4 regions of the Leclercia sp. AS011 genome follow, and region 3 is predicted to be linked to each of the others. Evidence: predicted binding sites of a transcription regulator. Region 3 holds the regulator's gene; each other region holds the start of a gene.

Region 1 (7,594 bases), on a different contig from region 3:
TTAAGGGCGGTGCCGCGCTGGAACAGCTGGCGCAGGTGCAGCAGGTGGCATTCGACAAGACCGGCACCCTGACGGTGGGTAAGCCGCAGGTGACGGGCATTTATCCGCACGCGATCCGCGAGCAGGATCTGCTCACCCTGGCCGCTGCGGTGGAGCAAGGTTCAACTCACCCACTGGCGCAGGCGATTGTGCGGGAAGCGCAGGCTCGCGGGCTGGCTGTTCCGGCGGCAACCGACCAGCGCGCGCTGATGGGCTCGGGAATTGAAGCCGTGGTCGCGGGCAGCAAGGTGCTGATTTGTGCCGCGGATAAATTCCCTGCTCCGCAACTGGCGGCGCACATCGGGACCCTGGAGCAGGCCGGGCAGACGGTGGTGATGGTGGTCCAGGACGGCGTGGCAAAAGGTCTGGTGGCGCTGCGGGATACCCTGCGGGAAGACGCGAAAGAGGCCGTGCAGGCCCTGAATCAGCTAGGGGTCAACGGCGTGATCCTGACCGGCGATAACCCACGCGCTGCCGCGGCCATTGCCGGTGAGCTGGGGCTCGATTTCCGCGCCGGGCTGCTGCCTGCCGATAAAGTGCAGGCGGTGACGGCCCTGAATGCGGACATGCCGCTGGCGATGGTCGGCGACGGGATTAACGACGCCCCGGCGATGAAAGCGGCCACGCTTGGAATTGCGATGGGCAGCGGCACCGACGTGGCGCTGGAGACCGCCGACGCGGCGCTGACCCACAACCGCCTGACCGGGCTGGCGCAGATGATAAGTCTGGCCCGCGCCACCCGCGCCAATATCAGTCAGAACATCGCTATCGCGCTGGGGCTGAAAGGGATATTCCTGGTGACTACCCTGCTGGGGATGACGGGATTATGGCTGGCGGTGCTGGCGGATACCGGGGCAACGGTACTGGTGACGGCGAACGCGCTGCGGCTGTTGCGTCGTCGGTAAAAAAGCGCCCGGTGGCGGCTACGCCTTACCGGGCCTACAAAACCGCAATATCCTTGAACCGTAGGCCGGGCAAGCGCAGCGCCGCCCGGCATTTTCACTACTGCATGCCTAACATCCGCGGCAGCCACAGCGATATCGCCGGGATGTAGGTCACCATCCCCAACACCACCAGCAGCATGCCGTAGAACGGCAGCATCGCCCGGACCACGCTCTCGATCTTCTGCTTACTCACCGCACTGGCGACAAACAGCACCGACCCCACCGGCGGGGTAATCAGCCCGATCCCGAGGTTCACCATCATGATCATCCCGAAGTGCACCGGATCGATGCCCAGCGAGTTGGTTACCGGCAGCAGCACCGGGGTCAGGATCAGGATGATCGGTGCCATGTCCATCAGGGTGCCAATCAGCAGCAGCATGACGTTGAGGTACATCAGGATCACGTACTTGTTGTCCGACAGCGAGGTGAAGAACTCGGTGATCCGCATCGGCAGCTGCATGTAGGTCATCACCGCGCCAAACGCCGCCGCAAAGCCGATCAGGATCATCACGATGGTCACCGTCTTCACCGTGCGGCACATCAGCTTCGGCAGCTCGCTCCACTTGTAGTCGCGGTAGATAAACATGGTGACAAAGAAGGCCCACAGGCAGGCGACCGCCGCCGATTCGGTGGCGGTAAAGATCCCCGACAAAATGCCGCCGAGGATAATCACCACCGTCATCAGCCCCCACAGGGCATCGAAGAAAATCCTCAGCGCCTGCTTAAAGGGGATCCGCTCGCCTTTCGGATACCCGCGCTTATGGGCAAAGCCCAGGCACAGGATCATCAGGCACAGCCCGAGCAGCAGCCCCGGCAGCACCCCGGCGATAAACAGCGTCGCAATCGACACCGTCCCGCCTGCCGCCAGGGAGTAGATCACCGAGTTGTGGCTGGGCGGGATCAGGATCGCCTGCACCGAGCCGCTGGCGGTCACCGCTGCGGCGTATTCGCGCGGATAGCCCTTCTTCTCCATCTCCGGGATCATCACGCTGCCGATGGAGGCGGTATCCGCCACCGACGAGCCGGAAATCGCACCGAAAAAGGTCGAGGCGACGATATTCACCAGTGACAGTCCGCCGCGAATAAAGCCGACAAAGATATAGGCGAAGTTCACCAGCCGACGGGCGATACCCCCTTCCGCCATGATCGCCCCGGCGAGGATAAAGAACGGGATCGCGAGCAGGGTAAATTTATTCACCCCGCTGGTGATCTGGATCATCAGCGCCTCCAGCGGCAGATCGATCCACAGCGCCCCGGCCACTGCACTTAACCCGACGGCAAAAGCCACCGGCATCCCCAGCGCCAGCAAAATGGCGAGGGTGAAGAGCAAAACAAACGCATCCATAATTCACCCCTTAACTGTGGTTGCCGATCAGCACGACCGGGCGGTTTTCCTGGGAGCCAAACAGCAGGCGCTCAAGAACAAACAAAATGAGGATCGCTGAACCGATGGGCAGCGGCAGATAGCTCTCGCCGGAGGTGAGAACCGGGAACTCCGCCACCGGCTGTTCCCACAGTTCGATGCAGAGCAGATAGCTGTACCAGAAGATAAGCAGCGAAATCAGCAGCATCAGCACATCCACCACCTTGGCGCACAGCGTTTTTAACGCCGCAGGCAGACGGTCGGTGAGCATGTTTACTGCGATATGCGATCCGGCGCGGTAGCCCACCGCTGCGCCGATAAAGGTAAAGGTCACCATGCAGATGATGGCAATCGGCTCCGGCCAGGACTCGCCACGATTGAGGACGTAGCGGGAAAAAATCCCAATCGGGATCACGATGGTCATCACCAGCAACGAAACGCCCGCCACGGCCATGGCGAGCAGGTACAGGCGATCCATCCACTTCAGATAGTGTTCGGACATACGTCCTCCACGCAGAGGGTTACTGAACGTCAGCGATCGCTTTCATCAGATCCTGATGCTTATCGCCATACTGGGCGCGCACCGGCTCCGTCGCTTTGATAAACACCGACTTGTCGATGTCATGGAACTGCACGCCGCCGGCCTTCATTTTTTCCAGCGCCTGGGTGTTGTAGGCCTGCCAGAGTTTGCGCTGCTCCATCTGTGCTTCGCGGGCGAGGGTCTTAATCTTTTCCTGCTCGTCGGCGCTCAGTTTGTCCCACTTCACTTTGGAGTAGAGCAGCATTTCCGGGGTGATAAAGTGGCCGCTGAGGGTGTAGTTTTTCGCCACCGGCATGTAGTTATGGGCAACGAAGGTCGGCGGGTTGTTTTCCGCTCCGTCAATCACCCCGGTCTGCATGCCGCTGTAGACTTCGCTGACCCCCATCGCCACCGAGTTGGCCCCCATGTCTTTCAGGGTGGCCAGCGCCACCGGGCTGCCCTGAACACGGATCTTCATCCCTTTCAGATCCTCCGGTTTCACTACCGGATTCTTGGTGATCAGGTTACGCGTGCCGGAGTCCATCCAGCCGAGGAACACCAGGCGGGATTTCGGGTTGGCAGTCAGCTTCTCACCGATCTGCTTGCCGATATCGCCGTCGATCACTTTGTGCATATGGTCTTCGTCGCGGAAGACGTAGGGCAGCGTAAAGACTTCGATATCCGGCAGGATCGCGGCCACCGGGGCCATAGAGACGCGGATGATATCGATGGCACCCAGCTGGGCCTGCTCAATCATCTGCTTTTCATCCCCCAGCACGCCGCCGGGGAAGACTTTCATCTCCAGCTTGCCGTCGGTTTGTTGTTTGAGTTTTTCACCCATGTGCTGCACCGCTACCACGTTCGGGTAGCCTTCAGGATGCACGTCGGCAGCTTTGATGGTTTGAGCAGAAACTGAGGCAGCGACAGCAGACAGACACAGAGCGGCCAGCAACGGCTTGAGGGTCGTTTTCATCGAGTCAACTCCAGGGTAGTGAGGGTAGGTATCGAAACGTCGTTTTAGTTATACGTTTAATAACTAGACTACGGCCTGGAAAGCGAGGGTGAAGCACTTCACAAAAAGCGCCAAAAAATGAAATGGTGGTTTATTTTGGTGATGAAGGTCAAACGAAATGGCAATCGTAAGCCCGTACAAGCGCAGCGCCGCCGGGCATGCCGGGTGGCGGCTACGCCTGACCCGGCCTACAAAAACTACCCTTTACGTAACAGGTAACGGTAAGGCAGGGCATCAGTCTCCTGCGCCAGCAGCTCATGTTCCATAAAGGTACAGAAGCCCGGAATATCGCGGGTGGTGGCCGGATCGTCGGCGATAATTAACAGCGTTTCGCCGGATTGCATCATGCGCACGGTTTTGCGCACCATCATGACGGGCTCCGGGCAGCGCAGGCCCTGGGCGTCAAGAGTATGGTCTGGGCTGGAAAACAGATCGGTCATCGTCGTCTCATTCAGATAAAAAACGGCAGTAGTTTACGCCGCAGGCCGGGCAAAGCAAACCAGGTTAACGATTGCGTGAAAATTAGCCATTGCAAAGCCGAATGAAAGCAGTATGATGCGGCGGTTTTTATTGGGTTCCCTCACCCCAACACTCAAAAAGGTCACAATATGACGCAGTTCTCTCAATCGCAGCGCGTAAAAGCGTTGTTCTGGCTTTCACTTTTTCATCTGCTGGTGATCACCTCCAGTAACTACCTGGTGCAGCTCCCGATCTCTGTTTTTGGTTTTCATACCACCTGGGGCGCGTTCAGTTTCCCGTTTATCTTCCTGGCGACCGATCTCACCGTCCGTATCTTTGGCGCCCCGCTGGCCCGACGCATTATCTTTGCCGTCATGCTTCCGGCGCTGTTTGTCTCGTACGGGATTTCGTCCCTGTTCTATATGGGCAGCTGGCAGGGCTTTGAGGCGCTGACCCACTTCAACCTGTTCGTCGCCCGTATCGCCGCGGCCAGCTTTATGGCCTATGCGCTGGGGCAGATCCTCGACGTGCACGTGTTTAACCGCCTGCGGCAGAACCATCGCTGGTGGATGGCCCCAACCGCCTCCACGCTGTTTGGTAACGTCAGCGATACCCTCGCCTTTTTCTTCATCGCCTTCTGGCGCAGCCCGGATGCGTTCATGGCGCAGCACTGGATGGAAATTGCGCTCGTGGACTACGCCTTTAAGGTGCTTATCAGCCTGGTCTTCTTCCTGCCGATGTACGGCGTGCTGCTGAATATGTTGCTGAAAAGATTCGCGGATAAATCTGAAATCCCGGGATTGCAGGCTGGTTAAGGGTTCCCCTGAACAGTTGTGATAAGATGGATTGATGCGCCGTTATGGCCGTTTATCGAAAGGAAGAATGTAATGCGCAATCTGGTTAAATATGTCGGGATTGGCCTGCTGGTGATGGGGCTGGCAGCCTGTGATAACAGCGACACCAAAACGCCTGCTCAGGCTGCGTCTGCTGAAAGCAACGCCACGGGTCAACCGGTCAGCCTGATGGATGGCAAACTCAGCTTCTCTCTGCCTGCGGATATGACCGATCAGAGCGGCAAACTGGGTACCCAGGCCAACAACATGCACGTCTATTCCGATGCCACCGGGCAAAAAGCGGTGATTGTGATCGTCGGTGATGACACCAATGAAGACCTGGGCGTGCTGGCGAAACGTCTCGAAGATCAGCAGCGCAGCCGCGACCCGCAGCTGCAGGTAGTGACCAACAAAGCCATCGAGCTGAAAGGCCACAAGCTGCAACAGCTGGACAGCATTATCTCTGCCAAAGGCCAGACCGCTTACTCTTCCGTGGTGCTGGGTAAAGTGGACAACAAACTGCTGACCCTGCAGATCACGCTGCCTGCTGACGATCAGCAGAAAGCGCAAACTGCCGCAGAGAACATCATCAATACCCTCGTGATTCAGTAAGCCATCACGACGAAGGGGCCTCCACTGGAGGCCCTTTTTTTAGCCGCCACGTCAGCAGTAACGCCACCGCCACCAGCCCCGCCGCCGCCAGATAGATAACCGGCACCCCGGCCCACGCCATCACCAGCCCGGCCAGCGGCCCGGTGATCCCGAGCGACATATCCATAAATACCGTGTAGGTCGCCAGCGCCGCGCCCTGGTTCTGCTGCGGCACCGCTTTGACTGCCACCACCCCCAGCGCCGGGAACACCAGCGAGAAGCCCGCCCCCGCAAGGAAAACCCCGATCCGCGCCATCCAGGGCGCATCGGCGATGCCGGTCAGCAGCAGGCCGATAATCTCCACGCTGAAGCAGATGATGGCCATGTTCAGCCCGCCCAGCCGGTTGATGCCGTTCGGGAACAGCAGCCGCGTGCCGACAAAAGCACAGCTGAACAGGGTCAACGCAAAGGCCGCCCCGTCCCAGCCTTTATCGGCGTAAAACAGGGTAATGAAGGTGGCGATCACCCCAAAGCCCGCCGAGCCGAGGGCCAGCGCCATGCCGTAGGGCCAGACGCGCCCCAGCACCGCGCGAAACGGCATCGGCTTGCCTTTGCTGGCTTTGACTTTCGGTCGCGGCAGGGCAAACAGGATCGCCAGCAGCGCTACCACCATAATGGTGAGCGCCAGCCCGTTCAGGCCAGCGTAGCGATAGCAGAGCACCCCAAGCGGGGCCCCCATCGCCATCGCGCCGTAGGTGACAATCCCGTTCCAGGAGATCACCCGCCCGATATGCGACGCCCCCACCACCCCGACGCCCCACAGCGTGGAGCCGGTTCCGGCGAGGCTCTGCCCGACCCCGAGGATCACCCGCCCCAGACAGAGCAGTACCAGACTCACCATCGGCCAGGCGCTGGTTAACCCGGCGAGGAAATAGCTCACCCCGCTCAGGAAGCAGCCGCAGAGCCCCAGCACCACAATGCTTTTCGGGCCAAACAGGTCGGCATAGCGCCCGGCATAGGGGCGGCTCAGCAGGGTGGCGAAGTATTGCAGGCTGATCACCAGACCGGCCCAGAAGGCACTAAACCCCATGATGTCATGGACATAGCCCGGCAGGACGGCCAGCGGCAGGCCGATGGTCAGGTAGCTGGCAAAGTTGAAAATAACGACGGAAACAATACGCAGGTTGAGGCGTAATCCACTCAGTGCCGGTTCGGCGGCGGGTTCGGGCATCAGGTTCACCAGAATTTTTACAACAGTGTTTCACTATTACCATGACAGGGGCCGAAATGCAGCAGCGACTTTAAGATTAACGGCCTCCGCCGAAGCGCTGCGCGCGCACTACACTTATGAGCATCTTATAAGAGGAAACACTATGTTAACCACGCCACCCGGTAAGCCGGGTCTTACACAGCCTGATAAATCCGGTCTTCACATTCTGCTCAAACTGGCCTGCCTGGTGGTGATCCTCGCCGGTATCCACGCCGCCGCGGATATTCTCGTCCAGCTGCTGCTGGCGCTCTTTTTCGCCATCGTGCTTAACCCCCTCGTCACCTGGTTTTTGCGTCGCGGGTTCAGCCGCCCGCTGGCCATCACCATTGTGGTGGTGGTGATGCTGATCGGCCTGACGGCGCTGTTTGGGGTGCTGGCGGCCTCGCTCAATGAATTTGCCGCCCTGCTGCCGAAATACAACAAAGAGCTGACGCGCAAACTCGTCGATCTGCAGCAGATGTTCCCGTTCCTCAACCTGCATATCTCCCCGGAGCGAATGCTGAAGCGGATGGACTCGGAAAAGGTGATGACCTTTGCCACCGCGCTGATGACCCAGCTTTCCG
Region 2 (7,594 bases), 890 kb from region 3:
ACTTCCTCAACGCCATTATCATCGGTATTCCGATGGCGCTGATCTACTACTTCACCTTCCGCTTCGTGATCCGTCGTTTCGACGTGAAAACGCCGGGCCGCACCGAAGTGACCGCCAATGCGGATGACAAAACCGATACCGAAATCGCCACCGAAATCATCAGCCTGCTGGGCGGCGCGCAGAACATCGACTCCGTCGGCTCCTGCATCACCCGTCTGCGTCTGGAAGTGGCCAAGAGCGATATGGTGGATAAAGACGGTCTGAACGGCCTCGGCGCACGCGGCGTAGTCTTCGTCGGTGACTCCGGCATTCAGGTTATCTTCGGCGCCCGGGCGCAGTTTATCGCCCAGACGATGTCCACTATGATCGGTAAATAATAAGCTGCCTGTCCGACACGTCTCCTGTACTCTTACGGGAGACGTGGTTTTATCAGGCATTTCAGGGAGAAGATGTGAAGAAGGTCAGCATCATTGATGTCGCCAGAGAGGCAGGGGTCTCCGTCTCCACCGTCTCGCTGGTTCTGCGTCAGAAAGGAAAGATCTCCGAGGCGACGATCGACAAAGTTAACGCCGCCATCACCGCCCTGGGTTACGTGCATAACGTGGCCGCCGCCAACCTTCGCGCCAACACCTCCAATCTGATCGGCCTGATCCTGCGTGATTTCAGCGACAGCTTTTCCATCAAGGTGATGGCGAGCATCGTCCAGGAGCTGGAGAAGCAGGGTTATATGGTGTTTCTCGGCCAGCCGCTGAACGACGGTGAGCACCTCGAGCGCTGCCTGCTCTCCTTCAAACAGCAGGGCGTCGCCGGGGTGATCTACCTGGCTTCCAGTACCCGCCGTGCAACCCTCCCGGCGCTGATCCGTGAATGTCCGCTGCCGCTGGTGGCGGTATCGCAGTCGCTGCTGGATGAGAGCTGCAATCTGGTGATGCGCGATAACCGCCAGGCGGCGCATCTGGCGACCCGCTATCTGATTGAGCGCGGACACCGCAATATCGCCTATATCGGCGGCATGGAAGGCGATCTGATCCGCGAGCAGCGCCTGCTCGGTTTTCGCAGCGCGATGACGCAAAACGGGCTGGTGTTCCGGGAGGAATCCGCCCCGGCCTGCAGCGACGACACCCAGGCGGTGAGCTTCGCCACCCGGCAGCTGCTGGAGAAGAACAACACCATTACCGCCCTGCTCTGCCACTCCCCGGATGCGATGCTTGGCTCCATCTCCGGCATTCATCATGTCGGGCGCACGGTAGGAAAAGACGTATTTCTCACCCAGCAGGTAGCGCTGGTGGGGTTTGAGGATATGCTGCACGTTAACCTCACCTCCCCCTCCTTTACCTATGTCTCCTCCGCCAGCGAAGAGACGGGGCGGCAGGCGGCGGGGCTGATGATTCGCAAGCTGAAAGAGCCTGAGCTGCAAACCCAGCGCATTACCCTGTCGGGGCAGCTGATCGCCCGGGAATCGGCATAATTCAGATTTGCGCCCGGCACGGGGTTCAGCCGCGCTCTGCTATATTTCCATGATTTGCCATGGATCCTTATTATGCCAACCATCATTACCCACGCCGCGGTGCCGATTTGCCTGGGCTTAGGGCTGGGCACCCGGGTTATTCCCCCTCGCCTGCTGTTCGCCGGAGTTGTCCTCGCCATGCTGCCGGATGCCGACGTGCTGGCCTTTAAGTTTGGCGTCGCCTACGGCAATATTTTCGGCCATCGCGGTTTTACCCACTCCCTCATGTTTGCCTTTGTGGTGCCATTACTCTGCGTGTTAATCGGACGACGATGGTTCAGGGCCGGGCTGGTGCGCTGCTGGCTGTTTTTAACGGTGTCGCTGCTGTCCCATAGCCTGCTGGATTCGGTGACGACGGGCGGAAAAGGGGTCGGCTGGCTGTGGCCGTGGTCGGATGAACGCTTCTTTGCGCCGTGGCAGGTGATCAAGGTCGCGCCCTTTGCGCTGTCGCGCTACATGACGCCCTACGGGCACCAGGTCATTCTCTCTGAGCTGATGTGGGTGTGGCTGCCGGGGGTGATTGTGATAGGGATGTTATGGTGGCGACGGCGGTAAAAAAGCCGGGTGGCGGCTGCGCCTTACCCGGCCTACAAAACCGTAGGCCCGGCAAGCGAAGCGCCGCCGGGTGTTACGGACTTACTTACGGCGCCAGGTGGTCCCCTGCGGGCCATCTTCCAGAATGATCCCCATCTCGGTCAGACGGTTACGCGCGGCGTCGGCTGCGGCCCAGTCTTTCGCCTGACGGGCTTCCAGGCGGGCTTTGATCAAGGCTTCAATCTCCGCCACTTCGCCGTCGTCCGACTGAGCACCGCTCTGCAGGAACACTTCCGGTGCCTGCTCCAGCAGACCCAGCACGCCAGCCAGCTTGCGCATATGGGAGGCCAGCGCGTTAGCGGCTTCCATATCTTCCCCTTTCAGGCGGTTCACTTCACGGGCCATGTCAAACAGCGCCGAGTAGGCTTCCGGGGTGTTGAAGTCGTCGTTCATCGCTTCGATAAAGCGGGCTTCAAACGCCTCACCACCAGCCGCGGCGACTGAGGTGTCGGTCCCGCGCAGGGCGGTATAGAGACGCTCCAGCGCGGAACGCGCCTGCTTGAGGTTCTCTTCGCTGTAGTTCAGCTGGCTGCGATAGTGGCCGGACATCAGGAAGTAGCGGATGGTTTCGGCATCGTAATACTTCAGCACGTCGCGCACGGTGAAGAAGTTGCCCAGCGATTTCGACATTTTCTCGCGGTCAATCATCACCATCCCGGAGTGCATCCAGTAGTTCACATACTCGCCGTCGTGGGCGCAGGTGGACTGGGCGATTTCGTTTTCATGGTGCGGGAACATCAGATCGGAACCGCCGCCGTGAATATCGAAGTGGTTACCCAGCTGCTTGCAGTTCATTGCCGAACATTCGATATGCCAGCCCGGGCGGCCCGCACCCCACGGTGATGGCCAGCTCGGCTCGCCCTCTTTGGACATCTTCCACAGCACGAAGTCCATCGGGTTACGCTTCACGTCAACCACGTCAACGCGGGCCCCGGCCTGGAGCTGATCCAGATCCTGACGGGAGAGCTGACCATAATGTGGATCGGTCGGCACGTCGAACATCACGTCGCCGTTGTCCGCCACGTAGGCGTGACCTTTGGCAATCAGCTGTTCGGTGATCTCAATGATCTCAGGGATATGGTGCGTGGCACGCGGCTCGAGGTCCGGGCGCAGGATATTCAGCGCATCAAAATCCTTGTGCATTTCGGCGATCATGCGATCGACTAACGCGACGAAGTTTTCGCCGTTCTCGTTAGCGCGCTTGATAATTTTGTCGTCGATATCGGTGATATTGCGTACATACTTAAGGTTATACCCGAGGAAACGCAGGTAGCGTGACACCACGTCGAAGGCGACAAAGGTACGGCCATGGCCGATATGACAGAGATCGTAAACGGTAATACCACACACGTACATGCCGACTTCCCCGGCATGAATAGGTTTGAATTCCTCTTTTTGGCGCGTCAGTGTGTTGAAGATTTTTAACATCGAAGATTCCATGTGAGACGTGTGTGGACGAAAACGGCGTATTCTACCTGTAATTCAAACCTGAAGCAGCACACAATGCAAGGTGATCGCGCCGTGAGGTTATGCTATAACAAGCGCTTATTGTGGCCCCCCACGGGGTCGAAGCACCACTATAACGGAACAGGATGCAAAAATGGTTACTTTCCACACTAATCATGGCGATATCGTAATCAAAACCTTTGATGACAAAGCGCCTGAAACAGTTAAAAACTTCCTGGACTACTGCCGCGAAGGTTTCTACAACAACACCATTTTCCACCGTGTGATCAACGGCTTTATGATCCAGGGCGGCGGTTTTGAACCTGGTATGAACCAGAAAGAGACCAAAGAAGCGATCAAAAACGAAGCGAACAACGGTCTGAAAAACACCCGCGGTACCCTGGCAATGGCCCGTACTCAGGCACCGCACTCTGCCACCGCGCAGTTCTTCATCAACGTGGCTGACAACGACTTCCTGAACTTCTCCGGCGAAAGCCTGCAGGGTTGGGGCTACTGCGTGTTCGCAGAAGTGGTTGAAGGTATGGACGTCGTTGACAAGATCAAAGCCGTTTCTACCGGTCGCAGCGGTATGCACCAGGACGTTCCAAAAGAAGACGTCATCATCACAAGCGTGACCGTCAGCGAATAATTGGTGGCGACACTCTTTATTGCAGATCTGCATCTGCAAACAGAAGAACCGGCGATCACCGCCGGTTTTCTGCGTTTTTTACAGGGTGAAGCCCGACACGCCGATGCGCTTTACATCCTGGGGGATCTGTTTGAAGCCTGGATTGGCGACGACGACCCGAACCCGCTGCACCGCGAGATAGCGAGTGCGCTTAAAACGCTGGTTGATTCCGGCGTCCCCTGCTTCTTTATCCACGGCAACCGCGACTTTCTGCTCGGCAAACGCTACGCCCGCGCGTGCGGCATGACCCTGCTGGCGGAAGAGACCGTTCTCGACCTGTACGGTCGCCGCGTACTGATTATGCATGGCGACACGCTCTGCACTGACGATACCGGCTATCTGGCGTTTCGCGCCAAAGTGCATACCCCCTGGATCCAGACCCTGTTTCTCGCCCTGCCGCTGTTTATCCGCAGCCGCATTGCGGCGAAGATGCGCGCCGGCAGTAAAGCCGCCAACAGCAGCAAATCGATGACCATCATGGACGTCAACCCGCAGGCGGTCGTCAGCGTGATGGAAAACCATCAGGTGCAGTGGCTGATGCACGGCCATACCCACCGCCCGGACGTGCATGACCTGACCGTCAACGGCGAACCCGCTCACCGCGTGGTGTTGGGAGCCTGGCATACCGAAGGCTCCATGGTAAAAGTCACGCCCGATGGCGTGGAGCTGATCGCTTTCCCGTTCTGAAATCCCGCCTGAAATTCATTCAATTTTTTTGAATGCTACGCGCAAATTGTTTTGATTTTAATCACACTCTGGTCGGCCTATGATTACTCACATCAGGGCAACAACGCCCTATCCCAAACAAAATCGCTTAAGGAATACGACCATGAAATCCATCAAAACTTTCGTTGCAGTTGCCGCTCTTTCTCTGATCTCTTTCGGTTCTTTTGCGCAGAGCGTTAGCGCTACCGCCTCTACCCTGGACCGTGCCGAAGCCAAAATTGCCGCTCAGGCCGCGAAAGAAGGCGCAGCGTACAAAATCACCAGCGCTCAGTTCGACAACCGCGTGCACATGACCGCTGAACTGACTAAATAATTTTACTGATTGCCGTGCCGCCAGATAACAGACCCGCGACAGCGACAATACGATGAAGAAGGAAAAGAGAATGAAAAATATCAGCATCGTCAGCGCCCTGCTGCTGGCCGCAACACTCTCCTCTGGCGCAATGGCAGCAGCACATCACGTCTCCACCCCGGAGGCGGGCTCGAATATCGACACGGCGCTGCATCAGAACCATATTGATGTGAACCATGCCTTCGACAAAGAGAACCTGACCGCAGGCAATCTCCTGTAGCAAGGGATAAGCATCCTGTGAAAGACCGCCGAAAGGCGGTTTTTTTGTTGCCGCTCCAGACCGACGTTGGCAGAAGTTTTAGCCGCGCAACCGTTTTCCTTGCCTGTAGATCGTGCTATTCTCTGTCACCTCAAAAGCCGAGAGTTGTGCACCACAGGAGTTTTAAGACGCATGTCTTCCAGCAATAATCCGGCGCGTGTCGCCATCGTGATGGGGTCCAAAAGCGACTGGGCTACCATGCAGTTCGCCGCCGAAATCTTTGACATCCTGAACGTTCCTCACCACGTTGAAGTGGTCTCCGCACACCGCACCCCCGATAAACTGTTCAGCTTCGCCGAAGGCGCGGAAGAGAACGGCTATCAGGTGATTATTGCCGGTGCCGGCGGGGCCGCACATCTGCCCGGCATGATTGCCGCCAAAACCCTGGTGCCGGTGCTCGGCGTCCCGGTTCAAAGCGCAGCCCTGAGCGGCGTCGACAGCCTCTACTCCATCGTGCAGATGCCGCGCGGCATTCCGGTGGGGACGCTGGCGATTGGTAAAGCGGGTGCCGCTAACGCCGCCCTGCTGGCCGCGCAGATCCTCGCAACCCACGATAAAGAGCTGCACCAGCGCCTGGTCGCGTGGCGTAACGCCCAGACCGACGAGGTACTGGAGAACCCGGACCCGCGAGGTGCGGCATGAAACAGGTTTGCGTCCTCGGTAACGGTCAGTTAGGCCGCATGCTGCGTCAGGCGGGTGAACCGCTGGGGATCGCCGTCTGGCCGGTCGGGCTGGACGATGAACCGGAAGCCGTACCCTTCCAGCAGAGCGTCATTACCGCAGAGATTGAACGCTGGCCGGAAACCGCCCTGACCCGCGAGCTGGCGCGTCATAACGCCTTCGTTAACCGCGACGTCTTCCCGATCATTGCCGACCGTCTGACGCAGAAGCAGCTGTTCGACGATCTGCACCTCGCCACCGCGCCGTGGCAGCTGCTGACCGAGAAAGGCCAGTGGTCCGGCGTGTTTGCTACCCTGGGCGAGCTGGCGATCGTCAAACGCCGCGTGGGCGGCTACGACGGCCGCGGCCAGTGGCGTCTGCGCGCCGGTGAAACCGATCAGCTGCCGGATGAGTGCTACGGCGAGTGCATCGTTGAGCAGGGCATTAACTTCAGCGGCGAAGTGTCGCTGGTGGGTGCCCGCGCCCACGACGGCAGCACCGTCTTCTATCCCCTGACCCACAACCTGCATCAGGACGGCATTCTGCGCACCAGCGTGGTCTTCCCGCAGGCCAATGCAGCTCAGCAGGCGCAGGCTGAAAGCATGCTCTCCGCCATTATGCAGGAGCTGGGCTACGTCGGCGTAATGGCGATGGAGTGCTTCATCACCCCGGATGGCCTGCTGATCAACGAGCTGGCCCCGCGCGTGCACAACAGCGGCCACTGGACGCAAAACGGTGCCTCCATCAGCCAGTTTGAGCTGCACCTGCGCGCCATTACCGGCCTGCCGCTGCCGCCACCGGTGGTCAACAGCCCGTCGGTGATGATCAACCTGATCGGCACCGATCTGAACTACGACTGGCTGAAACTGCCCCTGGTGCATCTGCACTGGTACGACAAAGAGGTTCGTCCGGGGCGCAAGGTCGGCCACCTGAACCTGAACGACAGCGATATCCCCCGCCTGAGCGCCACGCTCGAAGCCATTATGCCCCTGCTGCCGCCAGAGTATGCCAGCGGCATCGCCTGGGCGCAGGCAACACTGAGCTAAGTCATACCGCCGGGGAGTTGATCTTCCCCTTCCCCGGCGTAAAATCCTGCCCATCGCTGTTTTGAGGGATCCTTATGAACGATGGGACGGACTACCGCGCCATACTTGCTGCCGACACGCCGATAATCGACGTGCGCGCCCCGGTTGAATTTGCCCAGGGTGCCATGCCTGCGGCAGTTAACCTGCCACTAATGAATGACGACGAACGCGCCGCCGTGGGCACCTGCTATAAACGCCAGGGGCCGGAGGCAGCGCTTGCGCTCGGCCACCGTCTGGTGAGTGGCGAAACCCGCGACCAGCGCCTCGAGGCCTGGCG
Region 3 (7,594 bases):
GCGAAGAACTTCGCCGCATAATGAAAACGCCGAAGGAATTTCCTTCGGCGTTATTTTTATTCGGTGGCGCAAACCGGCGCAGGCTGTTTTCGCCCGGAGGCAAAGACCAGAATAAGCCCCAGCGCCGCGATAATGGCGCCCATCACCGGTACAAAGCTGTAACCCATCCCGCTGGAAATCACTGCCCCACCGGCCGCCGCCCCCAGCGCATTCCCCAGGTTAAAGGCACCGATATTCACCGACGACGATAACCCCGGCGCATCGCTGGCCACGCGCATCACGCGCATCTGCAACGGCGGAACTACCGCGAAGGTCGCCATGCCCCACACCACCATCGCCACGGCCGCCCCCACTTCATTACGCGCCAGCCACGGAATAGCCAGCATAATGACGATCAGCAGCAGTAAAAAGCCTTTCAGGGTGCCGCTCACGGATTTGTCCGCCAGCTTGCCGCCCAGATAGTTGCCGATGGAAAAACCGACGCCAATCAGCACCAGCATGGCGGTGATAAAGGCCGGTGTCGCCTGGTTGATATCATGTAACACCGGGGCAATGTAGGTATAGAGGGTGAACATCGCGCCAGCGCCGAGAACCGTGGTCAACAGGGCAGAGAGCACCTGCGGACGCAGCAGCACCGCCAGCTCTTTGCGTACCTCCGGCTTTTCACCCGCCCCACCAGCCGGCAGGGAGAAGAACAGCGCAATCATCGACACCACGCCCAACAGTGCGGTGGCCAGGAAGGACATTCGCCAGCCAATTACTTCGCCCATCCAGGTTGCAGCCGGCACGCCGCCGATATTGGCGATGGTCAGGCCCATAAACATGGTGGCGACGGCGCTGGCCTGCTTGTGCTTCGGCACCACGCTGGCCGCCACTACCGACCCGAGGCCAAAGAAGGCGCCGTGGTTCAGGCTGGTCAGGATACGCGACAGCATCAGGGTGGTGTAATCCGGCGACAGCGCCGAGAGGACATTACCGACGGTAAAGATCGCCATCAGGAAGATCAGCGCATTGCGGCGTCCGCGATGGGACAGCAGCAGGGTCATCAGCGGCGCACCCACCATCACGCCGATGGCGTAGGCGCTGATCAGCATCCCTGCAGCGGGAATAGAGACATCCACGCCCCGGGCGATAACCGGCAACAGGCCCATCGGGGAAAATTCGGTCGTGCCGATACCAAAGGCACCAATGGCCAGGGCCAGCAGCGGAAAATTGATTCTCATACTTCAACTCCAGACACCGTGTCGTGAGGCGACACAGAACAATGAAGGCGAAAGCATGACATCAATCGCAAAAAATGAGAAGTTAACAATTTAGCAAAAGATTTTTGCAGGGTGCGTAACAATCAGCGGAAGGAACGAGGGAGAGCTGACCTCTCCCGCATCAATCAGTGCAGTGCCGCAGTCAGACCGCTGGCAACAATCAGGCTCAGAACAATAATAGTGGTAATCAACGAAAACTTAAGATCGGTACTCATCAATTTTTCTCCTTTTAATCACCCTACGAAGAGTGAGCTTGCTCATTTTTACACAGTTCAGGGTAAAAATCTTGCTGGATTTAGATTGATATCGGTTTTTGCTCTTCCCCTTTTGCCCAAGATAAGACAAAATTCCACGCTAAATTTATTAGCGTACCGGCCATTGACCCCCTCCTGACGTCCTGTGTCGTTTTCCCGGCGTACCGCAATTCAAATTGCGCAATTAGGGCGAGTGAAGGCAAACGTTTACCTTTTGGTTTTTCAGGAGCTTAGATATGGTCTGGAGTGACATCTGATGGCAACAATTAAAGACGTGGCGAAACGCGCAAACGTTTCCACTACAACCGTATCACATGTTATTAACAAAACCCGCTTTGTGGCGGAAGAGACCCGCAACAACGTCTGGGCGGCCATAAAAGAGCTGCACTACTCTCCCAGCGCCGTGGCCCGCAGTCTGAAGGTTAATCACACCAAATCTATCGGCCTGCTGGCGACCAGCAGCGAAGCGCCCTATTTTGCGGAAATTATTGAAGCGGTAGAGAAGAACTGCTTCCAGAAGGGCTACACCCTGATCCTCGGCAACGCCTGGAACAGCCTCGAAAAACAGCGGGCCTATCTGTCGATGATGGCGCAAAAGCGCGTCGACGGTCTGCTGGTGATGTGTTCCGAATACCCGGAACCCCTGCTGACGATGCTGGAAGAGTATCGCAATATTCCAATGGTGGTGATGGACTGGGGCGAAGCCAAAGCGGACTTTACCGACTCGGTGATCGATAACGCCTTTGAAGGCGGCTATATGGCCGGTCGCTATCTGATCGAACGCGGCCACCGTGAAATCGGCGTGATCCCGGGAGCGCTGGAGCGCAACACCGGCGCCGGACGCCTTGCAGGCTTTATGAAGGCGATGGAAGAAGCATTAATCACGGTGCCGGAAAACTGGATCGTGCAGGGCGACTTTGAGCCGGAGTCCGGCTACCGCGCGATGCAGCAGATCCTCTCCCAGAGCCCGCGCCCGACCGCCATCTTCTGCGGCGGGGATATTATGGCGATGGGTGCACTCTGTGCCGCCGACGAGATGGGCCTGCGCGTTCCGCAGGACGTGTCGCTGATCGGGTATGATAACGTGCGCAACGCCCGCTTCTTTACCCCGGCGCTGACCACCATCCACCAGCCGAAAGATTCGCTGGGGGAGACCGCCTTCAACATGCTGCTGGACCGTATCGTCAATAAGCGCGAGGAGTCTCAGTCCATTGAGGTCCATCCACGCCTGATTGAACGCCGCTCCGTTGCGGATGGTCCGTTCCGCGACTACCGCCGTTAATCCTCTCCGGGAGTCAGCCCCTCTGGCTCCCGCAGCCACTCCCTGTTCATCGTTTCACTGTCGCCAAGATAATCCAGCAGCCAGGCCAGAGCCGGTGACATATCGTTTTGTTGCCAGGTCAGGCAGCACGCCGCATCCGGGAAAGGGTTTTCCAGCGACAGCGCCACCCATTTGCCGCTGTCGATCCACGGACGGGCAAAGTGCACCGGCACCATTCCCACGCACAGTCCGGCCGAGAGGCAGGTGGCTGAGGATTCCCAGTCCGGGGTCACGATCCGCCGCTGGTTGTCCAGCAGCCAGGTGATGCGTTTGGGCAGCGAGCGGGAGGTATCTTCGCGCACCAGCGAGGGCCAGTTGCGCAGGGTATCATCGCTAAGCGGCCCTTCCATGGCGGCCAGCGGGTGATGGTTGGCGACCACGCAGCTCCAGCTCAGCGTCCCCATATCGCGAAACGCATAGCGTCCCCCGACCGGGATCGCCTGGGTGGCACCGATCGCCATCTCCACCCTGCCGTCCGCCAGCGCGTCCCAGACGCCGTTAAAGACCTCCTGGGACACCCGCAGTTCGACGTCGGAAAAGTGGCGGTAAAAATCGACAATCATCTGCCGGGTGCGCTCGGGGCGGACGATATTATCCACCGCGATGGAGATATGGCTGCGCCAGCCGTTGGCGATCTGCTGGCACTGCTCGCGGGTGATCTGCATTTTTTTGATAACAGACCGTCCCTCTTTAAGGAACCACGCCCCGGCGGGGGTCAACTCCACGTCGCGATGACGCCGCTCAAACAGCGGCACCGCCAGCCACTCCTCCAGCTGACGCACGGTGTAGCTGATGGCGGAGGGAACGCGATGCAGCTCCTGGGCTGCCCCGCTGAAGCTGCCGTTACGCGCCACGGCATCCACCACTTCAAGAGAATATTCTGACCACATTTTCTGCCTGCAAATTTTTTGAATGCAACCGCCAAATATTAGCGTTTCACAAGCGGGTTTGCACTCCCTACACTCACCGGCTACCCCTACCTGCGCCCAAACGGAGAATAGAACAATGACACCCGGGAAAGGATTTTTAGTCTGGCTCGGCGGCTTAAGCGTGCTGGGCTTCCTCGCCACCGATATGTACCTGCCTGCTTTTTCGATCATGCAGGAGGATCTGCAAACCCCGGCGGCGGCCATCAGCGCCAGCCTGAGCCTGTTCCTGGCGGGTTTTGCCTTTGCCCAGCTGCTGTGGGGCCCGATGTCCGACCGCTTTGGCCGTAAGCCGGTGCTGCTGGCCGGTTTAGCCATTTTTGCTCTTGGCTGCCTCGGCATGCTGTGGGTTCGCGATGCCACCTGGCTGCTGGTGCTGCGCTTTATTCAGGCGGTGGGGGTTTGCGCCGCGGCGGTAACCTGGCAGGCGCTGGTGACCGATTACTATCCGGCCTCACGCACGAACCGTATTTTTGCCACCATCATGCCGCTGGTCGGGCTCTCTCCGGCGTTGGCCCCGCTGCTGGGCAGCTGGATCCTCGCCCACTTCAGCTGGCAGGCGATTTTTGCGGTACTGTTTGCGATTACTCTGGTGCTGATGATCCCGGCCTTTAGCCTCAAACCGGCGGCGGCTAAAAAAGGCCAGTCTGAACAACGCGTGACTTTTGTATCGCTGCTGCGTTCGCGCACCTACCGCGGCAACGTGCTGATTTATGCCGCCTGCTCCGCGAGCTTCTTCGCCTGGCTGACCGGTTCGCCGTTTATTCTGAGCGACATGGGCTACAGCCCGGCGGCGATTGGCCTGAGCTACGTGCCGCAGACCATCGCCTTCCTCATCGGTGGCTATGGCTGCCGCGCCGCGCTGCAGAAATGGCAGGGTCACCAGATGCTGCCGTGGCTGCTGGGCCTGTTTGCCGTCAGCGTGATTGCCACCTGGGCGGTCGGGTTTATCACGGGTGTGGGCCTGGCCGCGCTGCTGATCCCCTTCTGCCTGATGGCGGTGGCGAACGGCGCGATCTACCCCATTGTCGTGGCGCAAGCGCTGCGTCCCTTCCCGCAGGCAACCGGCAGCGCCGCCGCCCTGCAGAACACGTTGCAGCTGGGTCTCTGCTTCCTGGCGAGCCTGCTGGTGTCCTGGCTGATTGCCACTCCGCTGCTGACCACCACCAGCGTGATGGTAGCGACCGTGGTGCTGGCGGCGCTGGGCTATCGGATGCAGTACGTCCCCGCGGGCCAGCAGGATGAGCGTCTGCACGCCGAATCATCCCGGGCCTGACGGAATTATTGATTAGCTTGCTAACAATATCCTGTTGAATCACCAGGATATCAGTCCTATACTGACTTGAGCGTTCTGATAAATACTAAAAATATTAAGTGTTAACGGGAGCCGGAGTGCTCCCGTTTTACCATGGATGGCCTTTCGGCAAGGGTCCTCTCCCTTCCTCTGTTCTACGTCGGATATTAGCCTCACGGGTTACACCGTGAAATTTCTCACTCTACATAAAGAGCGTCTACGCTATTTATGGATTCTGATCACATCAGGTGATGGAGAAGCTATGAGTTCATCGTGTATAGAAGAAGTCAGCATCCGGAATGATGACTGGTTCCGGATCGTTAATGAATTGCTGAGCCGCGCGGGTATTACCATCAACGGCCCGGCCTCCTCCGATTTACAAATTAAACACCCCGATTTTTTTAAACGCGTCCTGCAGCAGGGCTCGCTGGGTCTTGGCGAGAGCTATATGGACGGCTGGTGGGAGTGCGAGCGGCTGGATATCTTTTTCAATAACGTCCTGCGGGCGGGGCTGGAAAAGCAGTTGCCCAGCCACCTGAAGGATACGCTACGGATCGCCACCGCCCGCCTGTTCAACCTGCAAAGTAAAAAGCGCGCCTGGATCGTCGGCAAAGAGCATTACGATCTTGGTAACGATCTCTTCAGCCGCATGCTCGACCCCACCATGCAGTACTCCTGCGGTTACTGGAAAGAGGCAACCACCCTCGAACAGGCGCAGCAGGATAAACTCCGTCTGATCTGTGAAAAACTGCAGCTGAAACCCGGCATGCGGGTGCTCGATATCGGCTGCGGCTGGGGCGGGCTGGCGCATTTTATGGCGCATCATTATGGCGTCAGCGTGGTGGGCGTGACCATCTCAGCGGAGCAGCAACGCCTGGCCCAGGCGCGCTGTGCCGATCTGGATGTCACTATTCTGTTGCAGGATTATCGCGATCTGCGCGACCAGTTCGATCGCATCGTCTCTGTGGGGATGTTCGAACACGTCGGGCCGAAGAACTACCGCACCTATTTTGAGGTGGTGGATCGTAACCTGAAACCGGATGGTCTGTTTCTGCTGCACACCATCGGCTCTCAAAAAACCGATCATCGCGTCGACCCCTGGATCGATAAATACATCTTTCCGAATGGCTGTTTACCTTCAGTACGCCAGATCGCCAATGCCAGTGAACCCCATTTTGTCATGGAAGACTGGCATAACTTCGGCGCTGATTACGATACCACCCTGATGGCATGGCATGAACGTTTCCTCGCCGCCTGGCCGGAGATCGCAGACAACTATTCCGAACGATTTAAACGGATGTTCAGCTATTACCTGAATGCCTGTGCCGGGGCGTTTCGCGCCCGGGATATTCATCTGTGGCAGGTGGTGTTTAGCCGCGGCGTGGAGCACGGCCTGCGGGTGGCGCGCTAAACAAAACACCCCGGCAAGCCGGGGTGTTTTTTTATTACGCGTCGTTGAGCGTCTGTTGGATGGCGGCCGCCTCTTTAGCCGCCAGCACCCGCTCCACGGTATCGACCACCGCCTGAGTTTGCGGATCGATTTCAATATTGACCCGATGGCCCAGCTTTTTATTGCCAAGGGTGGTGCGCTGCAACGTCTCCGGGATCAGGTGTACACAGAAACGGGTTGGGGTCACTTCGCCCACCGTCAGGCTGATGCCGTCCACGCCAATAAATCCTTTATAAAGGATGTATTTCATTAACGACGGATCCTGAACTTTAAACCAGATCTGGCGGTTATTTTCCGAGGTCAGGATTTTAGAAATTTCAGCGGTAGTCATAATATGGCCCGACATTAAATGTCCGCCGATTTCATCGCTGAATTTCGCCGCGCGTTCCACGTTCACAATATCCCCTTCAGCCAGATCGCCCAGGTTAGTGATACGCAGCGTTTCCTTCATTAAATCGAAACTGATCAGGTTCCCGTTGATTTCGGTGACCGTCAGGCAGCACCCGTTGTGCGCAACCGATGCCCCGGTCTCCAGCCCATCGAGCATCTCATCCGGCAGGGCGACGACGTGGGTGCGGAAGTTGGGTTTTTCATCAATAGACACCAGTTTCGCGGTGCCCTGCACAATACCAGTAAACATGCTTACGACTCCTGTTTGTTCCTTCGGTGAAGACACCGTTTTATCGCACCACAATAACAGTTGAAAATAGAGGTTGCCAGTACCCCACCTTTTCTGGCGATTTTTTCACTAGATAATTAGCTTATCCCCGCTACAATAGCTGGAATTCCCCGCATCTTCTTTTTGCTGCTTTTTCGCAGCGGCTTTTTCTCTTTCAAATAACAACAATATCAAAGGTGTTCACGTGCAGAAGTACTTGATTGAAGCGCGTCAGTTATTAGCTCTGGCGATCCCGGTAATACTCGCGCAAATTGCCCAAACCTCGATGGGATTCGTCGATACCGTGATGGCGGGCGGCTACAGCGCCACCGACATGGCCGCGGTCGCCATCGGCACCTCTATCTGGCTGCCGGCGATTTTATTTGGTCACGGCCTGCTGCTGGCGTTAACCCCGACCATTGCGCAGCT
Region 4 (7,594 bases), 1.5 Mb from region 3:
AAAAGCTGGGGCACTCCAGTGAAAACCTCAGCACCCGGGGGATGAACAGCGGCCATTATCAGATCCCCGATGCGGGCCCACTCATACTCTGCATGAATGTCAGCCCCACCAGCATAGAGAGCCAGCTGATCGACGGACGCATGGTGCCGCAGGGGGATTTTACCTGGACCGACGTCAACGCCCGTACCCCAGAGGCGCTGTTGCAGGCCATCGAAAGCCTGTGGCAGCAGCAGCGTAAACGCTGGCCGGGGCAGCGGATCAATCTGGCCCTCGGGATCCACGGACAGGTGGATACCGCCACCGGGGTATCCCAGATCATGCCCCAGGCCCCCTGGAAAAAACCGATTGAGATTAAGTATCTGCTGGAAGAGAAGCTGGGCATCACGGTGATGGTGGATAACGACTGCGTGATGCTGGCCCTGGCGGAGAAATGGCAAAACCCGGCCAACCGCGACGATTTTTGCGTAATTAACGTCGATTACGGTATCGGCTCCTCGTTCGTCATTAACGGGCAGGTCTACCGCGGGACGCTGAACGGCAGCGGGCAGATTGGTCACACCATTTTCGATCGCGACGGCGTGGCCTGCGCCTGCGGGCGATACGGCTGTCTGGAGACGGTCGCCTCCCTGTCAGCTCTCAAAAAACAGGCCCGGCTGTGGCTGAAATCCCAGCCCGGCTCCCTGAGTCTCGACCCGGATAGCCTCACCAGCCTGCAACTGCTGGACGCCTGGCGTCAGGGTGACGCAAATATTCAGCGCTGGGCAGACGAGGCCGCCAACGCCATCGGCCTGACGCTCTACAACTTGCTCAACATCCTCAACATCAACCAAATCTGGTTCTATGGCCGCAGCTGTGCCTTTGGCGAACGCTGGCTGCAGACCATTAATCGCCAGATTGGCTTTACCCCCTTCGATCACGGAGATGCGGTGCGAAACCGGCAAACGGAAATCGCCTTTGGCGGGCTGACGCGGCAGCAGCAGATCGTCGGGATCGGTTATCTGTTTGTGGAGGATGCGCTTGCGGCAGGCTGACGGGGAGATGCCGCAGTTGCGCAAATTTACATCAGTCTGATGCCTGATTTATGAAGAAAAGCTGAATGGCGGGCCGGCATTTTGTGTATTAGCTTTAAGATAAATCCCACCCATAGCGAGCCTGCCATGAACACACTACGGTATTTCGATTTTGGTCAGTCCCGGGCGCTGATCCTGTTGATCGCCCGTCTCGCACTCATCGCCCTGTTTATTATTTTCGGTGTGCCAAAAATGTTCGGTTTTGACGGCACGGTGCAATATATGGCGAAGCTGGGCGCCCCGATGCCGATGCTGGCGGCCATTGTGGCGGTGATCATGGAAGTGCCCGCTGCCATTCTGATCGTGCTCGGCTTTTTCACCCGTCCGCTGGCGGTGCTGTTCGTCTTTTATACCCTGGGTACGGCGGTGATTGGTCACCACTACTGGGATATGAGCGGCGACGCGGTAATGCCCAACATGATTAACTTCTTCAAGAACATCAGCATCGCTGGCGGATTTCTTCTGCTGGCGGTCGCCGGGCCGGGGGCGATCTCCATCGACCGGCGTTAGCCATAAAAAAAGGCCGCATGCGCGGCCTTTTTGTTCTGCTAAGCAGAATTATGCGTAAACCGGGAAGCGCGCGCAGATATCCAGCACTTTGGCCTTCACGCGTTCGATAACGGCTTCGTCATTGATGTTGTCCAGCACGTCACACATCCAGCCAGCCAGCTCTTTCACTTCCGCTTCTTTAAAGCCGCGGCGAGTGACAGCCGGAGAACCGATACGGATACCGGAGGTCACGAACGGGCTCTTCGGATCGTTTGGTACGCTGTTCTTGTTGACGGTGATGTTGGCGCGGCCCAGGGCAGCGTCAGCTTCTTTACCGGTCAGGTTTTTATCTACCAGATCCAGCAGGAACAGGTGGTTTTCAGTGCCGCCGGAGACCACTTTGTAGCCACGGTTCAGGAACACTTCCACCATCGCTTTGGCGTTCTTAGCAACCTGCTGCTGATAAACCTTGAACTCAGGCTCCATCGCTTCTTTCAGCGCCACGGCTTTCGCCGCGATCACGTGCATCAGCGGGCCGCCCTGCGCGCTTGGGAACACGGCAGAGTTCAGTTTCTTATACAGATCTTCGTCGCCGCCCTTCGCCAGGATCAAGCCACCGCGTGGACCTGCCAGGGTTTTGTGGGTCGTGGTGGTGACCACGTGAGCATGCGGAACCGGGTTCGGGTAAACGCCTGCGGCGATCAGACCGGCAACGTGCGCCATGTCGACGAACAGGTATGCGCCGATGCTGTCGGCGATTTCACGCATTTTGGCCCAGTCAACCACGCCGGAGTAAGCAGAGAAGCCACCGATGATCATCTTCGGTTTGTGCTCTTTGGCCTGCTTAGCCATGTCTTCGTAGTCAATTTTGCCGGTCTCATCAATACCGTAAGGGATGATGTTGTACAGTTTGCCGGAGAAGTTAACCGGAGAGCCGTGAGTCAGGTGGCCGCCCTGCGCCAGGTTCATACCCAGCACGGTGTCGCCCGGCTGCAGCAGCGCGGTGTAGACCGCGAAGTTAGCCTGAGAGCCAGAGTGCGGCTGCACGTTCGCGTAGTCAGCGCCAAACAGCTCTTTGGCACGATCGATCGCCAGCTGCTCAACGATATCAACGTATTCGCAACCGCCGTAGTAGCGCTTGCCCGGGTAACCTTCAGCGTATTTGTTGGTCAGCTGAGAGCCCTGCGCCTGCATAACGCGCGGACTGGTGTAGTTTTCGGAGGCGATCAGTTCGATGTGCTCTTCCTGACGTACTTTTTCCTGCTCCATAGCCTGCCACAGTTCGGCATCATAATCGGCAATGTTCATTTCACGCTTTAACATCCGCATCTCCTGACTCAGCTAACAAGTAAATTTTTGCCTGAAAAAGGCGGTCCAGTTGGACGACGGGCAACAGTATAACTGATTAGCAGTGTGATAACAGGTCTTGACAAACGATTTTACGCAAACGTTTACCTACCCGCCACGCAAGGGTTTGAGCAATAACGCTCTCACCCGGCAAAACGGATTTCTTTTCAGGTTTGTGATGCAGTTAATCCAGGTTGCAAAGAACCATTTACAACGCAGGGTTATTTTTTATAAGATGCATATAAAATACATCATTAAAGTAACATCTGAAGGAAGCTGCTATGTTAGACGCACAAACCATCGCGACCGTTAAAGCCACTATCCCCCTGCTGGTCGAAACCGGCCCTAAACTCACCGCCCATTTTTACGACCGCATGTTCGCCCATAACCCGGAGCTCAAAGAGATTTTCAACATGAGCAACCAGCGTAACGGCGACCAGCGCGAAGCGTTATTCAACGCCATTGCCGCGTATGCCAGCAACATTGAGAACCTGCCGGCGCTGCTGCCTGCGGTGGAAAAAATCGCGCAGAAACATACCAGCTTCCAGATCAAACCCGAGCAGTACAACATTGTTGGTGGCCATCTGCTGGCGACCCTGGATGAGATGTTCAGCCCGGGCCAGGAGGTACTGGACGCGTGGGGCAAAGCCTACGGCGTGCTGGCCAATGTCTTTATTAATCGTGAAGCGCAGATCTACAGCGAAAACGCCAGCAAGAACGGCGGCTGGGAAGGCACCCGCGCCTTCCGCATCGTGGAGAAAACCCCGCGCAGCGCGCTTATCACCAGCTTTGAATTTGAGCCGGTCGACGGCCAGCCGGTTGCCGATTACCAGCCGGGTCAGTATCTGGGCGTGTGGCTGAAACCGGAAGGCTTCCCGCATCAGGAGATCCGCCAGTACTCCCTGACCCGCAAACCAAACGGTAAAGGCTATCGCATTGCGGTAAAACGCGAGGAAGGCGGACAGGTCTCGACCTGGCTGCACGACGAAGCCAAGGTCGGTGACGTGGTACATCTGGCCGCACCGGCGGGCGATTTCTTTATGGCTGTCGATGCGCACACCCCGGTGACGCTGATCTCCGCCGGTGTCGGCCAGACTCCGATGCTGGCGATGCTGGATACCCTGGCGAAATCGCAGCATCAGGCCCAGGTGAACTGGTTCCACGCCGCAGAGAATGGCGAAGTGCATGCCTTTTCTGATGAAGTGAAAGCCCTGGCTGCCGGTCTGCCGCACTTTACCGCCCATACCTGGTATCGCCTGCCAACGGACGACGACCGTGCCGCAGCCCGCTTCGACAGCGAAGGTCTGATGGCGTTAAGCCAGCACAAAGCGCAGTTCCACGCCCCGGAAATGCAGTTCTACGTTTGTGGCCCGGTGGCGTTTATGCAGTATGCCGCGGCACAGTTGGTTGAGCTGGGCGTGAACAAAGACAACATTCACTACGAATGTTTCGGCCCGCATAAGGTGCTGTAATGAAAAAGCCCCTCGTTCGAGGGGCTTTTTTTTCGCCGGGTGGCGGCTGCGCCTTACCCGGCCTACAAAACCGTTGGCGCTGTTAAATCGCGGCGTCGTCTTCTTCGCCGGTACGGATACGGATCACGCGCGCCACGTCAAAGACGAAGATTTTGCCGTCACCGATTTTGCCGGTCTGTGCGGTGCGGATGATGGTATCCACGCAGGTCTCCACGATGTCGTCCGACACCACGATTTCAATTTTTACCTTCGGCAGGAAATCAACCATGTATTCCGCGCCACGGTACAGTTCAGTGTGGCCCTTCTGACGACCAAAGCCTTTCACCTCTGTCACCGTCATGCCGGTGATGCCGACTTCCGCCAGCGCTTCGCGCACATCATCCAGTTTGAAAGGTTTAATTATCGCATCAATCTTTTTCATGGTGGTCCTTAAACTTATGCCTGTCAGCTGCCTCGTAATCGGTTGCTCACAGTATCATATTCAGACGGCTTTTAGCGCATCACTCTTTAAAATCGTTTGCTTCCAGCTCATGGCGCGACAGCAGCTTATAAAACTCGGTGCGGTTACGTCCGGCCATCCGCGCGGCATGGGTGACGTTGCCCTTGGTGATCTGCAGTAACTTACGCAGATAGTTGAGCTCAAACTGGTTGCGGGCCTCGACGAAGGTCGGCAAGGCGGTGTTCTCCCCTTCCAGCGCCTGCTCCACCAGCGCATCGCTGATCACCGGCGAGGAGGTGAGCGCCACGCATTGTTCAATCACGTTCACCAGCTGGCGCACGTTGCCGGGCCAGCTGGCGGTCATCAGCCGCTTCATGGCGTCGGTGGAAAAGGCCCGTACAAATGGCTTGTGCCGCTCGGCAGACTGGCGCAACAGCTGGGTCGCCAGCAGCGGAATATCTTCCGCCCGCTCCGCCAGCGCGGGGATCTTCAGGTTGACCACATTGAGGCGATAGAAGAGGTCTTCACGGAACTCGTTGCGCGCCATCGCCTTGGGCAGATCCCGGTGGGTGGCGGAGATAATGCGCACGTTGATGTCGATATCGCGGTTGCTGCCGAGCGGCCTGACCTTACGCTCCTGCAGCACGCGCAGCAGTTTGACCTGCAGTGGCGCAGGCATATCGCCAATTTCATCGAGGAACAGGGTCCCGCCTTCCGCGGCCTGGAACAGTCCTTCCCGACTGCTGACCGCGCCGGTAAAGGCTCCGCGCGCATGACCAAACAGTTCAGATTCGAGCAGTTGTTCCGGCAGCGCCCCGCAGTTGATGGCGATAAAGGCGTTTTTGCCGCGCGGGCTGGCATTGTGGATCGCCTGGGCGAGGATCTCTTTCCCGGTGCCGCTCTGGCCGTTAATCAGCACGCTGACATCGGACTGGGCCACCATCCGCGCCTGCTCCAGCAGCCGCAGCATGATCGGGCTACGGGTGACAATGGTCTCCCGCCACGTCTCATCCCCGGATGGCGCGGCGTGCTCCAGCGCATCGTCAATCGCTTTGTAGAGCGCGTCTTTGTCCACCGGCTTGGTGAGGAAGCTGAAGACCCCCTGCTGGGTGGCTGCCACCGCATCCGGGATCGATCCGTGGGCGGTGAGGATGATCACCGGCATGCCGGGTTGCAGCTTCTGGATCTCGGTGAACAACTGCATGCCGTCCATTTCATCCATCCGCAGGTCGCTGATCACCAGATCGACCTTCTCGCGCCCCAGCACCTTCAGCCCTTCCTGGCCGCTTTCGGCGGTGACCACGCTGTAGCCCTCGCTCACCAGACGCATGCCCAGCAGCTTCAGCAAGCCGGGGTCATCATCCACCAGCAAAAGATGCGCAGGTTTTCGGCTTGTCATGGCTTTACCTCCTCTTGTTTCGGGGTATCGCTGTCCGGTGCCCCATCGCCATCGGCGGCCGGGGTTGTACTCTTCGGCGCATCCGGCAGATAGTTACTCACCGGCTTGCGGGTGGAGAGCTGCCGTTCAATATCGGTCAGGTTTTCCAGCTTCCGGGTGGTAGTGTCCAGCTGCGAACGTAAATATTGCTGCTGCTGGCGCAGGGTATCCAGCTCACCGTCGGTCGTCTGCTGTAACTTGCCGTAGCGGGAACGCTCCTCCGCCAGCTGCAGCTGCAGCACCTGCCCGTGTCGCCAGAGCTGATACAGCGGGCGCAACTGGGCAGGGATCTGCGGGCTCAGGGCATCCAGCCGGGTAGTCAACACCCGCCGCTCCACCGGGTTAATTTTGGCATTGGCCAGCAGGATCCCGCGTTTGAAGCTCTCCTGCCAGGTGTCATCGGTCCAACCCCGGGCCTCCGCGCGCGCGGCGGCGGGTGAGAGGCGATCCGCGCAGTCCATGCCGCGCAGCCAGTAGAGCGGGTTACTGTCGGTCTCCTGACCGTGCAGCTGCCAGATATTATTGCAGTCCGTAGAGAGGAAGTCCGCCAGCTGATGTTCAGGCAATTTTTCATCCTGCTTGTCGCTGATGGCAGGCGTAGGCGCGTGGGTGACGCAGCCGGCCAGCAGCAGGCAGGGAAGGCTCAGGCGGATAAAGTGGCCGGAAAAGACCGCGCTAATGGCGCGGGAAAAGACGTGTGACATACTCACCAGACTTAGATTCATTTCAGTGATTTTTCCGACTCAAGCGGCAGTTCGATGCGAAAACAGACATCGGTACGGTCGTCATTGACAAGATTAAGTTCTCCCTGCATACGACGAATGCAGTCGCGGGCGATGCTCAGCCCCAGACCGCTTCCCTTAACCGCCCCTTTACGTTGATGGCTCCCCTGGAAAAAGGGTTCGAAGATCATCGTTTTTTCATCGTCGGGGATCGGGTTTCCGGTGTTGGCGACATCGATACAGACTCGCGAGCCGCGCGTAAAACTGCGAACATAAATGGTACCGGATTCAATGCCATAGTGCACCGCGTTGGAATAAAGATTATCCAGCACGCTCATCAGCAGCATGGGCTCAGCTAAACAGGCGGGCGTCGAGAGCGCCACTTCAGTATGCATCATTTTAGCCCGTGCAGGCAGGCTGTGGGCAGAGAGCACCATATCCACCAGCGGGGCCAGCTCCACGCGCTCCAGCTCGGGTATGCCGTCGGCCAGCTTGCGGTTGTAGTCGAGCAGCTGCTCGATCAGCTTTTGCAGATTGCGGCTGCTGGCGTCGAGGATCTCGACAATCTCCCCCTGCTCCGGCGTCAGCGGCCCGGCGACCTCGTCGGCCAGCAGCTC

Evidence for each region. The regulator PurR, encoded in region 3, represses purine synthesis genes. The targets are predictions, from matches to a motif close to CANGCAAACGTTTGCNTG.
Region 1: the regulator PurR is predicted to act here: its motif matches at 4,379-4,396, upstream of tusA (sulfurtransferase TusA).
Region 2: the regulator PurR is predicted to act here: its motif matches at 5,617-5,634, upstream of purE (5-(carboxyamino)imidazole ribonucleotide mutase).
Region 4: the regulator PurR is predicted to act here: its motif matches at 3,000-3,017, upstream of glyA (serine hydroxymethyltransferase).

What each region holds. Positions count from the first base shown of each region.
Region 1 is NZ_JBBCMA010000007.1:75,663-83,256, reverse strand. It holds gene zntA (Zn(II)/Cd(II)/Pb(II) translocating P-type ATPase ZntA) at 1-944, shown strand, start outside; gene WFO70_RS20135 (TRAP transporter large permease) at 1,042-2,328, opposite strand; gene WFO70_RS20130 (TRAP transporter small permease) at 2,339-2,848, opposite strand; gene WFO70_RS20125 (TRAP transporter substrate-binding protein) at 2,868-3,839, opposite strand; gene tusA (sulfurtransferase TusA) at 4,076-4,318, opposite strand; gene WFO70_RS20115 (7-cyano-7-deazaguanine/7-aminomethyl-7-deazaguanine transporter) at 4,487-5,152, shown strand; gene WFO70_RS20110 (DcrB family lipoprotein) at 5,225-5,782, shown strand; gene WFO70_RS20105 (MFS transporter) at 5,787-6,992, opposite strand; gene WFO70_RS20100 (AI-2E family transporter) at 7,135-7,594, shown strand, end outside.
Region 2 is NZ_JBBCMA010000001.1:2,389,202-2,396,795, forward strand. It holds gene WFO70_RS11340 (PTS transporter subunit EIIC) at 1-377, shown strand, start outside; gene malI (Mal regulon transcriptional regulator MalI) at 452-1,468, shown strand; gene WFO70_RS11350 (metal-dependent hydrolase) at 1,541-2,062, shown strand; gene cysS (cysteine--tRNA ligase) at 2,144-3,529, opposite strand; gene ppiB (peptidylprolyl isomerase B) at 3,702-4,196, shown strand; gene lpxH (UDP-2,3-diacylglucosamine diphosphatase) at 4,200-4,922, shown strand; gene WFO70_RS11370 (YdgH/BhsA/McbA-like domain containing protein) at 5,065-5,274, shown strand; gene WFO70_RS11375 (hypothetical protein) at 5,345-5,533, shown strand; gene purE (5-(carboxyamino)imidazole ribonucleotide mutase) at 5,705-6,214, shown strand; gene purK (5-(carboxyamino)imidazole ribonucleotide synthase) at 6,211-7,278, shown strand; gene mnmH (tRNA 2-selenouridine(34) synthase MnmH) at 7,353-7,594, shown strand, end outside.
Region 3 is NZ_JBBCMA010000001.1:1,496,350-1,503,943, forward strand. It holds gene sodB (superoxide dismutase [Fe]) at 1-21, shown strand, start outside; gene WFO70_RS06990 (MFS transporter) at 57-1,223, opposite strand; gene cydH (cytochrome bd-I oxidase subunit CydH) at 1,388-1,477, opposite strand; gene purR (HTH-type transcriptional repressor PurR) at 1,773-2,798, shown strand; gene punR (DNA-binding transcriptional activator PunR) at 2,795-3,727, opposite strand; gene punC (purine nucleoside transporter PunC) at 3,843-5,039, shown strand; gene cfa (cyclopropane fatty acyl phospholipid synthase) at 5,320-6,468, shown strand; gene WFO70_RS07020 (riboflavin synthase subunit alpha) at 6,503-7,147, opposite strand; gene mdtK (MdtK family multidrug efflux MATE transporter) at 7,371-7,594, shown strand, end outside.
Region 4 is NZ_JBBCMA010000001.1:35,989-43,582, reverse strand. It holds gene WFO70_RS00215 (ROK family protein) at 1-1,031, shown strand, start outside; gene WFO70_RS00210 (DoxX family protein) at 1,158-1,580, shown strand; gene glyA (serine hydroxymethyltransferase) at 1,629-2,882, opposite strand; gene hmpA (NO-inducible flavohemoprotein) at 3,188-4,378, shown strand; gene glnB (nitrogen regulatory protein P-II) at 4,461-4,799, opposite strand; gene glrR (two-component system response regulator GlrR) at 4,879-6,216, opposite strand; gene qseG (two-component system QseEF-associated lipoprotein QseG) at 6,213-6,980, opposite strand; gene qseE (two component system sensor histidine kinase QseE/GlrK) at 6,977-7,594, opposite strand, start outside.